Regions from separate parts of the Aneurinibacillus thermoaerophilus genome, predicted to be linked through region 2. Evidence: riboswitches for the same ligand, from Rfam matches in the RefSeq annotation. Region 2 holds a riboswitch; each other region holds the start of a gene.
What was found. A riboswitch is a leader RNA that binds a small molecule or an ion and turns the genes downstream of it on or off. The one in region 2 is predicted to bind cobalamin.
Positions count from the first base shown of each region.

Region 1: linked by a shared signal. The riboswitch ahead of K3F53_RS02255 (ribonucleoside-diphosphate reductase subunit alpha) and the one ahead of cobT (nicotinate-nucleotide--dimethylbenzimidazole phosphoribosyltransferase) in region 2 are both predicted to bind cobalamin.
Region 3: linked by a shared signal. The riboswitch ahead of K3F53_RS00190 (energy-coupling factor ABC transporter permease) and the one ahead of cobT (nicotinate-nucleotide--dimethylbenzimidazole phosphoribosyltransferase) in region 2 are both predicted to bind cobalamin.

Region 1 is NZ_CP080764.1:394,334-398,548, reverse strand. Features, by position in the region: gene K3F53_RS02260 (ribonucleotide-diphosphate reductase subunit beta) at 1-86, opposite strand, end outside; gene K3F53_RS02255 (ribonucleoside-diphosphate reductase subunit alpha) at 110-2,329, opposite strand; cobalamin riboswitch at 2,516-2,735, opposite strand; gene K3F53_RS02250 (DedA family protein) at 2,861-3,472, opposite strand; gene K3F53_RS02245 (LCP family protein) at 3,511-4,215, opposite strand, start outside.
Region 2 is NZ_CP080764.1:3,089,424-3,093,638, forward strand. Features, by position in the region: gene K3F53_RS15995 (MDR family MFS transporter) at 1-1,367, opposite strand, end outside; gene cobT (nicotinate-nucleotide--dimethylbenzimidazole phosphoribosyltransferase) at 1,532-2,599, opposite strand; cobalamin riboswitch at 2,747-2,921, opposite strand; gene K3F53_RS16005 (ornithine--oxo-acid transaminase) at 2,948-4,141, opposite strand; gene pruA (L-glutamate gamma-semialdehyde dehydrogenase) at 4,186-4,215, opposite strand, start outside.
Region 3 is NZ_CP080764.1:34,291-38,505, forward strand. Features, by position in the region: gene K3F53_RS00175 (helix-turn-helix domain-containing protein) at 65-265, opposite strand; gene K3F53_RS00180 (hypothetical protein) at 547-756, opposite strand; gene K3F53_RS00185 (CDGSH iron-sulfur domain-containing protein) at 1,068-1,271, shown strand; cobalamin riboswitch at 1,529-1,741, shown strand; gene K3F53_RS00190 (energy-coupling factor ABC transporter permease) at 1,941-2,699, shown strand; gene K3F53_RS00195 (energy-coupling factor ABC transporter substrate-binding protein) at 2,706-3,017, shown strand; gene cbiQ (cobalt ECF transporter T component CbiQ) at 3,001-3,792, shown strand; gene K3F53_RS00205 (energy-coupling factor ABC transporter ATP-binding protein) at 3,798-4,215, shown strand, end outside.

The DNA.
Region 1 (4,215 bases), 970 kb from region 2:
CAGTTTAATACCCCAGAACACTTGCCATTAATGATTTTGTTTGACTTGTTTGGAGCGTTTGTCTCAAAAACTTTCTGTTGCTGCAGCATTTCCGTTCCCCTTTCTGCTATTATGTGCAGGCTTCGCACTGATGAATCTCAATCGCACGGCTGCGGATGTAGTAGGTTGTCTTCAATCCCTGTTTCCAGGCCTCCATATGCAACCGTAGTAAATCCCTGGCATGGATGTCAGGACGGACATATAAATTGATACTTTGTCCCTGATCGAGATGACGCTGGCGGGCGGCAGCCTGTTTGATCGACCAGTGCTGATCCAGATGATACGCTCCCTTGTAGTACCACAGTGTGCGAGAAGACAAATCGGGAGCTGGATTGGCAATTTTGTATGTGGTCTTCTCTTCATAAGCGACCGGCTCGAACACTGGATCAACAGAAGCGGTGGAGCCAGCAATCAGCGACGTTGAGCCGGTTGGTGCAATGGCCATCAGATATCCGTTTCGAATGCCGCATACGGCTACTTCTTTCGCGAGTTCTTTCCACTCGGGAGAATCATAACGTCTGCGGACAAAATATTCTCCATTTTCCCACTCGCTGCCTGAAAAGAGCGGATAGGCTCCTTTTTCTTTCGCTAATTCCAGTGAAGCGCGAATGACTAAATAATTGATTCGTTCAAACAACCGATCGTTGAATCTAACCGCCTCTTCACTTTCCCATCTGATTTTATTGACGGCGAGCAGATGATGTAATCCAAAAGCTCCAAGCCCAATGCCTCGATACTTTTTGTTAGTATAGTGGGCCTGTAGAACATCAATCTGATTTACGTCAATCACGTTGTCCAGCATGCGCACCTGAATGGGAATTAATCGTTCCAATACGTTTGCGGGTACCGCACGCCCCAGATTAATGCTGGAAAGATTGCAGACAACAAAATCGCCCGGTATTTTCCGAATCACAATCTCTCCGTCCTGTAACACTTCTTCGCACACCGTTGTAGGAGACATGTTCTCTAGAATTTCCGTACACAAATTGCTGGAGTAAATCATTCCCGCATGTTTATTCGGGTTCGCGCGGTTAACAGTATCCCGGTAGAACATAAACGGAGTTCCCGTTTCCAACTGCGAGATCATGATCCGCTTCATGATTTCTATAGCCGGTACCGTCACACGGCTCAAGCTGGCATTACGGACGCACGCTTCGTAACGTTCGCGAAAGCTGCCTTGCCCCGGCTCCTCATCATAGAAATCCTCCAGAGAAAAGCCCATTACATTGCGAACTTCATGCGGATCAAATAAATAAAATTCCTCTCTGTTTTCTACCGCTTCCATGAAAAGATCAGGGATACACACACCCGTGAAGATGTCATGCGCCCGCAAGCGCTCATCACCGTTGTTCATTTTCAAATCTAAAAAAGCCAGGATATCTTTGTGCCATACATCGAGATAAACAGCAACGCTGCCGTTTCTTGTTCCAAGCTGGTCGACGCTTACCGCCGTGTTGTTCAGTTGGCGAATCCAAGGAATAACCCCGCTCGATTTGTTTTCATAGCCGCGAATGGAAGAGCCACGAGCCCGCACTTTTCCCATATATACGCCGATGCCGCCTCCCATTTTGGACAGCCGGGCAATATCGGTGTTGGAATCGTAGATGCCTTGCAACGAGTCATCAACCGTGTCCACAAAGCAGCTGGAAAGCTGGCCCCCCCTTGCTTTTCCCGCATTCGCCATAGTCGGCGTTGCCACCGTCATATACTGATGACTCAGTGCCCAGTAGGCTTCTTTCACCAGCGCCAATCTTTTTTCTCTGGGTTCTTGCATCATGAGGTGCATAGCAATGATCATAAATCGCTCCTGGGGCAGTTCAAACAGGTTGCCGGTGTAATCCCTGGCCAAATACCGCTCGGCAAGAGTAACAATCCCCAAATAAGTAAATAGCTTGTCCTTTTCGGGATCGATCTCTTGTTCCAGTTCCATAATGTCTTGTAAGCGGTAGGCCGTTAGCATCTCCTTTTGATAAATGCCCTTTTCCACTAACTGCTCCAACAGGTCGAGAAAAGAACCATAGGGACGAGAAAGTCTGAATGGGTATGCACGGCTTCGGGCCACTTCGTGATACAGCGCAATGATATATGCTCTAGCTGCAACATAGGTCCATTCCGGCTCCTCTTTAGAGATCAGCTCCGCGGCTGACATGGAAACGATTTTCGCCAGTTCTTGTTCCGTTAGTTCTTTGTGTTTCCCTTTCGCGAACGTACCCCGAATAAGCGCATCCGCATCTAATTGGGGAAAATCACTCAAGATATCGCTGATGAGTGAAGGAACCTGTTTATCCATATCAAAAACAAATGTTTGCAATTCTTCCATCTCCTTTGCGGTAATAAAAAAAGCATCCTCTCCCGTTGGGTATAAGGATGCTTGTAATAGGCAATGAAAAAAGGCATACCTGTGCCTAAGCTTAACGCGCCTAAGAAAGGGCAAACGCCCTCATGACTGATTACACCTCCCCATCCTCGTGGTTCCAACGGTGCTTTCTTTATGGCAGGTCTCCTGGCTTACGGATCATCGCTTCTCTATACCTTCCCATTTCAGTCTTATGAAACAGTGGTGAATCCAAGAGTTGCTCCCCGTTCACAGTGGCGGGACCGCGCCGGACTTTCACCGGTCTTCCCTTTTAAGTGTTTACCTGATCTCTTAGTAAGATAAAAAATCATGCAAACACACCATAAAGCTTACCTATATTTAGTTTTATAAGGAGATTATAACATAATATATTGTGGTTAATAAAGGAACCTTTTGGGCATTTCAGAAGAAAGCAGAACATTCCTTAACTTAAAGCGGCTCCCGGCAAAAACCAGGAGCCTTCCTTCATACAAAACGACTTCGCTTTTTTCTTTTCCACAAGTAATAAATGACAAGCACCGCGCACGCGGCCAAAACAAACGCGTCCCCGTAATGTAAATACGTTTTAATCTCCGCCCAATTCTCACCTAGAATCCAGCCTACATAGGCAAGGGCCGTACACCACATCGTCGTGCCAAGAAAACTATAGACAATAAAACGCAAAAATGGCGCACGTGCCATTCCCATAGGCAAGGAGATAAACGTACGGATAGCCGGAAGCAAGCGAGTAAAGAACCCAACACTATCTCCATGCCGGGCCAACCAGCGCTGCGCACGTCGTACTTCATGCAGCGGGAAGATGAACCTAAGCGGCCCCTCCAACAAATGTCCATAACGATGCCCGATGATATATGCGACAACGCAACCGATCGTGCCTCCAAAGCTTCCCGCCGCAATCGCAAAAACCAGGTCCATCTTGCCTTGAGAAGCCAAAAAACCGGCGAACGGCATAATTAGCTCGCTCGGAATCGGAATACAGGCGCTTTCTAGAAGCATGCCGAGAAACACACCCATATACCCCAGATAGTCGATAATGGCGGTAATCCAGGATCCAATCGTTTCAAGCATTTTTCCCATAAGTCCGTCCCCCTTTATCAACTATCCTATACACAAAATCAGTTTATAGAACCCTTGACCTCTTTGTTTACCTCAGCTTGGCCATCCACCGGATTTTCCAGAAGTTCACGAATGTATTCTTTTGTCCGCTCTGCACGTGGATCGATTACCTGTGCCCCACCAATCGTTTTTTCCCGCAAAATCGTAGAAGGCGGAATTTGTTCCGTCTGTAGATTCTCCAGATCGATTTTATAGGCCAGGTTTGCCAGACGCAACATATCGGTGGAACCCATATTAGTCGTTACATAAGGAGAAATAGCCTCCAGCACACGCGGCACTTTCCAGATACTCGTTCCACTTTTCGCCTTTTCAGCCAAAGCTTTCAAGAATTTACGCTGCCGCTCTGTCCGGCTGAAGTCGCCCATTTTGTCGTGGCGGAAACGCACATATTGCAGCGCTTTACGACCATCCAGGTGCTGATAGCCTTTTTTCAGCAGAATATCATAGTACCCATTATTTTCATACAAATAGTATTCCATGTCTTTTTCAACATACAAATCAACGCCGCCAAGCGCATCCACTACTTTTTCAAACCCTTTAAAATCGGTCACTACATAATATTGAATCGGAAGCCCGGTTAAATTCTCCACCGTCTCAGCCATCAATTCCGGGCCGCCAAGTTCATATGCAGCATTAATCCGGTTTTTTCTATGACCCGGAATTTCTACCCATGAATCGCGCAAAATAGAAAATAGATGCGCTTT
Region 2 (4,215 bases):
TACGCCAACCCTTCCCGCATGATGTCAAGCATCTGCGCCGGAATCATCTGCACTGCTTCCGGATTAAACAATTGGTTCATATCCGTCCCGGCCGCTAACCCGTGCCCTTTCGTATAGCGATCCAGCGCCGCATTAAACAATGTGCCGAACACCGCGATGCCAAACGTTTGTCCGAGCGTGCGGACGAACGAATTGGAGGCAGTGGCCGCACCACGTAAACTCCAATTCACTGAAGATTGAACAACAACGGTAAACACGGTAACCGAAAGGCCAAATCCAAGTCCTGCAAAAAACATAATCGCGATAAGCGCAAACTGTGACGTATCCATCCCGACGGACGCAAGCCAGAGCGAAGCAAAGATAAGGATGGCAAGTCCCAGCAATGACGTATTGCGTGTACCGATACGAAGCATCAAACGTCCGCTCAAGATCGCACCCAGCGGCCAACCGATGGACATCGGAGTTAATGCCAATCCTGAACTGGTTGCTCCTTCTCCATATACACCTTGAATCCACATCGGTAAATAGGCGTTTATCGCAATCAACACGGCGCTAATAATGAAAGAGACCAGATTGGAAACGGAAATACTGCGGATGGTCAACAGTTGCAGCGGCAGCATCGGTTCCGGCGACCTGATCTCAATCCACACGAATACAGCCAGGAACAAGGCCGCGGTCATAAATAGAACAAAAATAACCGAAGACGTCCAGGCATACTGCTGCCCGCCGGTCAAGAATGCGTACAACAACGCTGACATCCCGATGGTAAACGTAACTGCGCCCGCATAGTCGATATGTTGTTTCTTTTTCTCGAACGATTCATGCAAATATAGCCACAACATAATAACAGCCACAATGCCAAACGGCACATTAATAAAGAAAATCCAGTGCCACGATAAAACATCAACGAAAAATCCGCCCACCAGCGGCCCAACAATGCCGGAAATTCCCCAAATTGAGCTAAACCATCCCTGAATTTTGGCTCGCTCTTCAAATGAATAAATATCACCGATAATCGTGAACGTCACCGGCAGTACCGCCCCGGCTCCAATCCCCTGAATAGCGCGGAATAAAATCAGTTGCTCCATCGACTGCGCCAATCCACATAGCATCGAACCAAGTAAAAAGAAGGCGGTACCAATCGTAAAAATAACTTTGCGCCCGAATAAATCTGCCAGCTTGCCGTAAATCGGAGTTGTAACGGACGTTGTCAGCAAATATACCGCAAACACCCAACTCGTAAGCGTAATCCCCCCTAAATCACTTACGATTCTAGGTATCGCAGTACTGACGATCGTCACTTCAATAGCGGCCAGAAATGTTGCAACCAACATTGCGATTGTTACATTTCTTCTGTTTGTTTTCATATGTTCTCTCCTTCACCTTTGCTTTTACCCCCGCTATTGAAGGCGAGGGATTCTGCCTAGGTAGTATAAAGCTTCCAGCATAAAAGTCAATCGTCCGACTTACTGATACGTTCATTCTCCTGGATAAAACCCCCGCTGTGGAGGACAGCGGGGGTTGTTGATTCTTATAAGCCTAAATCAGCAAACGTTGCCATTTCATTCAACATAGCAAGCGATGCTTCCAGCAATGGGAACAAAAGCACTGCACCTGAGCCTTCGCCTAAACGCATGCGCAAATATAACGCTGGAGTCAGTTCCAAATATTCAAGCGCCGCCCGATGGGCTGGTTCTTCTGATAGATGCGATGCGAATAGATACGGGAGCACAGCCGGGCATATTTCATACGCAATCAGTGCGGCTGCGCCCGCGATCACCCCATCGACAAGAACAGCCATTCGATTGGCTGCAGCCCCTAAAGTCAATCCCACCAATCCGGCAATTTCCAGCCCGCCGACCCGCGCCAGCACATCAATCGGCTCCAGTTTGGCACGCCAATTCTTTTCAATTCCATTTATATGAAGTGCCCGCTCAATAATAGCCTCCTTGACCTTCCGCTTCTCTTCATCAATGCCTGTCCCTTTGCCTGTCAGCTCAGTTACAGAACGGCCGGTTACGGCAGCTGTCAAAGCAGTGCTCGGGGTTGTATTTCCGATTCCCATATCGCCTAAGGCCACCGCCTGATACCCCTCTCTGGCCAGTTCCACAGCGATCCGGATGCCGACTTCAATGGCGGCTACGGCTTCCTCCCGGCTCATTGCTGCCCCCTGCGCCATGTTGTTCGTGCCTGCCCTTACTTTTTCTGCTCTCACGCCCGGAGATGTTTTCGCCTTGCTTCCAACATCGACGACGATCACCTCCGCTCCCATCCGGCGCGAGAACACATTAATCGCAGCACCTCCCCGCGCAAAGTTATCCATCATCAATCCGGTTACCTCCGGCGGAAACGCGCTCACTCCTTCTTCGACCACACCATGATCGCCGCACATGACTACCACCGCTTTTTTACGCAACGTCGGCGCTTCTGTCCGTTGAATGCCAGCCAAGCGGATCACCATTTCCTCCAAGACTCCCAAACTTCCTGGCGGTTTGGTTAAGTTATCCACTTTTTTTTGCACCGCTCCCATCATCTTTTCATCCGGCTGGACGATACGACTCAATATGTCCGCGAGCGTAATCTTGGTTGTTTGTTTCACCTTCTCATCCCCATCCTTTTCTCTACCGTTTCAAGAAAATGGTAAGGACGCAGGAAAACAAAGCGCTGGTCACCATGATGAATAAAAAAGCCCAGGTCAAAGAAGACCTGGACTTGCCACATCCGGTTCAATGCTACCTGTTCCTCGAGTAGTCCGCTGCAATAGGCAGGTCTCCTGGCTCCCGGATCAATACCATGTGCCAACAGCCTTCCCAGACGAATCGCCCAGTGACTGTCAGCGGCTCCCCGGCTACAGTGGCGGGCCCGCGTGTTTTCTTCCCTATTCTCCCCGAAAATGGGGCACCTATTGCGTCCTATACACATTTACAAACAGCATACACCGGTTTGTTTATTTTTTCAATACTTGATAGATTCTCGCGATTGCCCAATCCAAATCCTCTTTAGAAATAATGAGCGGAGGCGCAAAGCGAATCGTTGTTTCATGCGTTTCTTTACACAGCAGACCAAGATCTTTCAACGCTTCGCAATATGGACGGGCTTTCTCTGTCAGCTCTACGCCAATAAACAGACCACGGCCGCGTACTTCTTTGATGATTGGATTTTCAATTTGCAATAATTTCTCTTTAAAGTATTCGCCCATTTCCAGCGAACGCTGCACAAGGTTTTCTTCTTCCAATACTTCAAGCGCTGCGATGGCCACGGCGCAGCCCAGCGGATTTCCGCCAAACGTGGAGCCGTGAGAACCCGGTTCGAAGACGCCGAGAATTTCTTTATCCGCAGCCACAGCAGAAATCGGGAACACACCGCCGCCAAGCGCTTTCCCCATAATATACATGTCCGGCTTTACATCTTCCCATTCGCAAGCGAACAGTTTACCTGTACGACCAAATCCGGTTTGAATTTCGTCTGCTACAAAAAGTACGTTATTTTGCTTACAAATTTCACGTGCTTGCTTTAGGAAACCTTCTGGCGGCATCACGATACCCGCTTCGCCTTGAATCGGCTCCGTAAGGAATGCGGCCGTATTAGGCGTAATCGCTTGTTTTAATGCCTCGATGTCACCGTACGGAATGATTTTGAAGCCTGGCGTAAACGGCCCGAATCCACGCTTATAGCTTTCATCGGAAGAGAAAGACGTAATGGTCGTCGTACGACCATGGAAGTTGCCTTCACATACAATAATTTCCGCCTTGTTTTCCGGGATTTTCTTTACATCGTATGCCCAGCGGCGCACTGCTTTAATTGCTGTTTCTACCGCTTCCGCGCCTGTATTCATCGGCAGAATCATGTCTTTTCCGGTCAGCTTGGAAAGCTTTTCGTAGAACTCGCCCAGTTTGTCATTATGAAATGCACGGGAAGTAAGCGTAACTTTATCCGCCTGTTCCTTGAGCGCCTGAATAATTTTCGGATGACGATGGCCTTGGTTGAGCGCCGAATAAGCGCTCAACATATCCATATATTTGTTGCCTTCCGGATCTTCTACCCATACGCCTTCCGCTTTAGAAATAACGATCGGTAGCGGATGATAGTTATTAGCACCGTATTTCTCGGTTTTTTCGATAATGCTTTGTGTTTTGCTCATAGAAGTCGCACCGTTCATGGTTATTCTCCCCTCTATAATAAAAATTACAATACTTCAGAAATAAGCTTCGGCTG
Region 3 (4,215 bases), 610 kb from region 2:
TCGGTGTAGACGGGTCTTATTTTTAATCATATGGTCTGTATTTCTTCCTTAACTCTTCAAGCTCTTACTTTTTTTTCTCTACATCGATTTTTAGGAACAGACTATCCCGTTGCAGTTTTTTGATGGGGATAAGTTTGCCGTTCTTAATTAACTGGCTTAGACGTGCACGACTAATCCCTAGGTATTCAATAGCTTCAGCCGAGCTCAAGACTTCCTTTGCGATAAACTGTTTTAACTCTTTTGTACTGTTAAAGGTATAGTTCATTTTTCAATCCTTTCTTTATATAAGTGTAATACGAAATTCCAGATGACAAGAGCTGATAAGATACATGCCAAAGTAATGGATATCTTATCAAGTGTAGAAGGATTTTTGTAATTAATGGTACTTAGCACATAGACCACTAAAGCAATTATCCATACTTGTGATTTCGAAAATTTCTTAAGCATATTTTTAACTTAGATAGGGAAGGGTCAGTTCCCTTTCTTCGTTTGAAAAATTTCAGGTGTTATTTACGTGAGCGGCGCCTTTTTCTAAGGCGTCTCAGACTAGTGACAAATGCCCAGTACTTCTGCAGCTTTTACCGTAGAAAAACCTTCAAGAATCAGTCGAACGGCCGTCACACGCTGCCGGAAAAAAGCATCAGAAATCGCACGCTCTTCCTTTCGTAATGCTTCATTCGTAAGTTTGTAATCAGTGATTTTTTCATAACATAATCCGCTCCTTATCATTGTGATGATAAGAGCCAGTATTGCCAAATAACCGTTTGTTAACCCCTTAATCGGTAGCTATATATTTGCCAAATGAGACGGCTTCGACCATGGAAATTTGAAAAAGAATTCCCTGCTTTAGAATCAAATAATGTGCAAAATTACCAATGTTGTGTTTGCAAAAAGATAAAATCAAATAAGTTCCATGTTCCGCTTCTTCTTGTTTCTACGATTGATTAAATAACGGATGAATATTTCCGTCTCGTATTAGGAAAAAATGGAATTGGTAAATCGACCCTTTTTCTCATCACAATACGAACGTTGAAAGAGCAAAAAAGATGGATATAGGAGGAATGGAGATGGCTATGTATGATAGGAAGCAACCCTATGTAATACAAGAGAAACCCGGAAAAAAAGCTTATTGTGCTTGTGGTTTGACTGGGAACCCTCCGTATTGTGATGGCTCTCACAAAGGGACAGGAAAACAGCCGTTCATTGTGAATATTGAAGAACCGAAAACAGTCGCGATTTGCGGGTGCGGAAAATCCGGGAATTTACCGTAATGTGATGGTACCCATACCAAACTTTAATCGCCTTAAATAGTTGAATTTCGCCCCTGTCTGCCAAAAGGCAGGGTTTCTTATTTCTTTTGATTCGATCTACATGAAAGTAATAGTAAGCCTGAGTCTTATAAATTAGGTTGGCGCTGTTACTAGTATTCTGATTTCTTTCCTGTACTAAAGTCTATAATTTTTCAAAAAATAAGTGTTTACCAGTAGAATTATTTTCAAATTCATGTTATCATGGGCTCACTTACAACTGTATATGTAAACTTTACGGTGTTCAAAGTTCCACCAGATGCTGGAATGGAGAACTTAAAAGGGAAGTTCGGTGCAAATCCGACGCGGTCCCGCCACTGTGAAGGGAAGAACACTGCTGATATTAAACCCACTATTTCTGCCTGTGAAATGGGAAGGGGGCGGTTGTTCGTCAGACCCGAAGCCAGGAGACCTGCCGTGAAGAGAAACACTGCAAAACCACGAGGATGGTGAGGTGTTCAAAGGGGCATATAACACAGGCACGTAGATTGATTTTGCGCTTTTGTTTACCGAAGCATCTTTTCTGTGGGAAAAGATGCTTTTTTATTTTCATTATTAAAGGATGAGAGCGCAACTTGCTAGATTTTCTTATTGCTGATAGAAATTGCATGTATGAAAGGGAGGAAGAAGTGAATGAAAAGAAAACGTATGCTCTCGTTTGCTGCAGTTGTTGCGGGGTTCGCGCTTTATTTTTCGCTTAACGAACCTAACACTGCTTATGCGATGCACATTATGGAAGGCTTTTTGCCAGTAGGTTGGGCCGTTTTTTGGTGGGTGCTGTTTTTACCTTTTTTCCTGATGGGACTTCGTTCTCTTAAGCGATTAACAAAAGAGCAACCGGAGACGAAATTGCTTCTCGGGTTGGCGGGCGCATTTGCATTCGTTTTGTCAGCGCTGAAAATTCCATCCGTGACAGGAAGCAGTTCTCATCCGACCGGGACGGGATTGGGGGCGGTATTGTTTGGCCCGCTGGCGATGACAGTGTTAGGAAGCTTTGTGCTTTTGTTTCAGGCCGTACTCTTGGCACATGGTGGACTAACCACATTGGGTGCAAATGCGTTTTCCATGGCCGTGGTTGGGCCGTTCGTAGCATATAGTGTGTACCGATTGACTGTTCGTTCAACGGGAAAGCAACGTTTGGCCGTTTTTCTGGCGGCGGCATTAGCCGATATGGCGACTTATGTTGTTACTTCTTTACAGTTGGCGCTGGCATTTCCGGCGGCAAGTGGCGGAGTGCTGGCTTCTTTCGCAAAGTTTGCTGGAATTTTCGCGGTTACTCAGATTCCGCTCGCGATTAGCGAAGGGTTGCTGACGGTGCTGGTATGGAACTGGCTTATGGTGTATAACAGACAAGAATTAAACACGCTGCAATCTATTAAACGGGGAGCGTAATTCTTTATGAAAAATTCGGTTTGGAAAATGAATGTGTTGATTATTTTGGTAGTAGCTGCGTTGATGGTGATTCCGCTTGTCATGATTAAAGATTCGGATTTTGGCGGAGCGGACGGCGCGGCTGAACAGGCGGTGACAGAAATGGCACCAGAATACAAACCGTGGTTCAAGCCGCTTTTTGAACCGCCGGGAAGTGAGACGGAAAGCCTTCTATTCGCGCTTCAGGCGGCCTTTGGCGCCGGTATTATAGGGTATGGCATCGGTTATTATAAGGGTCGGGCTACAAAGCGGGAATGTTCGGATGAAGATTCAGCTTGATACGCTTGCTTATACGAATCGCCTGCGCCATGTATCTCCGATTCAGAAACTGGTAATTGGCATTACTATGCTTTGTTTTGTTATGGTGGCGCACGCGCCTACTCACATAGCAGTTTTTGTATGGATGAGTGTCTGGATTGTGGGCTATGCCGGCATTCCTTGGCGTATTTATTTGCGGCTATTGGGGGCAATTTCTTTATTTCTTGCGCTTAGCTTGCCGCCAATTATGCTGGAAATTACGGCGCGGTCAATAGCGGAGATAACAGAGCAGACGGTATTTATTTATTCTTTCGGAGTTTTTCATGTATATATTGGCGTGGCCGGTATGAAGAAAGCGAGCGCGTTATTGCTTCGTTCGCTTTCTTCCGTTTCTTGTTTGTATTTTATTTTGTTGACGGTTCCATTTACGGAAATTTTAGCCGTGCTGCGGCGGATTGGTGTCCCTTGTATGGTGACAGATTTGTTGCTTGTTATGTATCGGTTTGTTTTCGTGTTTTTAGAAACGGTGGAACAGCTTTGGATTGCCTATAAAGCAAGGGGAGCCCGACATGGATTCTCGCGCAAGATGCGGGATGCCGGCGGATTGGTTGCGCGATTATTTGCCCGGACAGTACAGCGTTATCAGCAGCTTTCGATTGGACTTGCGGCGCGCGGATTTGATGGAGACTTGAGGGTAGTAGCTTCTTCACATGCTTTTGTTTCGAGAAGATACGCGGCCGAGGCGGCAGCAGTTTTTTTGCTGTTGGTTGCGCTTGAATGGTGGACGGGAAGGTGAGAAGAATGGACTGGCTTTTGGAAATCGAGGATGTGTGCTACACATACCCGGGAAGTGAAACTCCTGCTTTGAATGGTCTAACAATGCGGGTGCCCAGAGGCAAGCGCTGCGTACTACTCGGACATAACGGCTGCGGAAAATCGACATTGTTTTTGCATATGAACGGAATTTATGCACCAGAACGCGGGGTCGTGAAGTGGAAAGGGGAAGCATTCTCTTATCGGCGTACGTTTCTCAGCCAAATCAGGCAGAAAGTCGGACTGGTCTTTCAAGATCCGGAACAGCAACTTATCGCCAGCACAGTGGCTGAAGATATTTCATACGGCTTATGCAGCGCAGGTCTTTCGGATGATGAAGCGAAGCGGAAGGTGGAACAGGCGCTCGTTCGTTTCGGCCTGGAACATTTCCGCGAGCGTCCGGTGC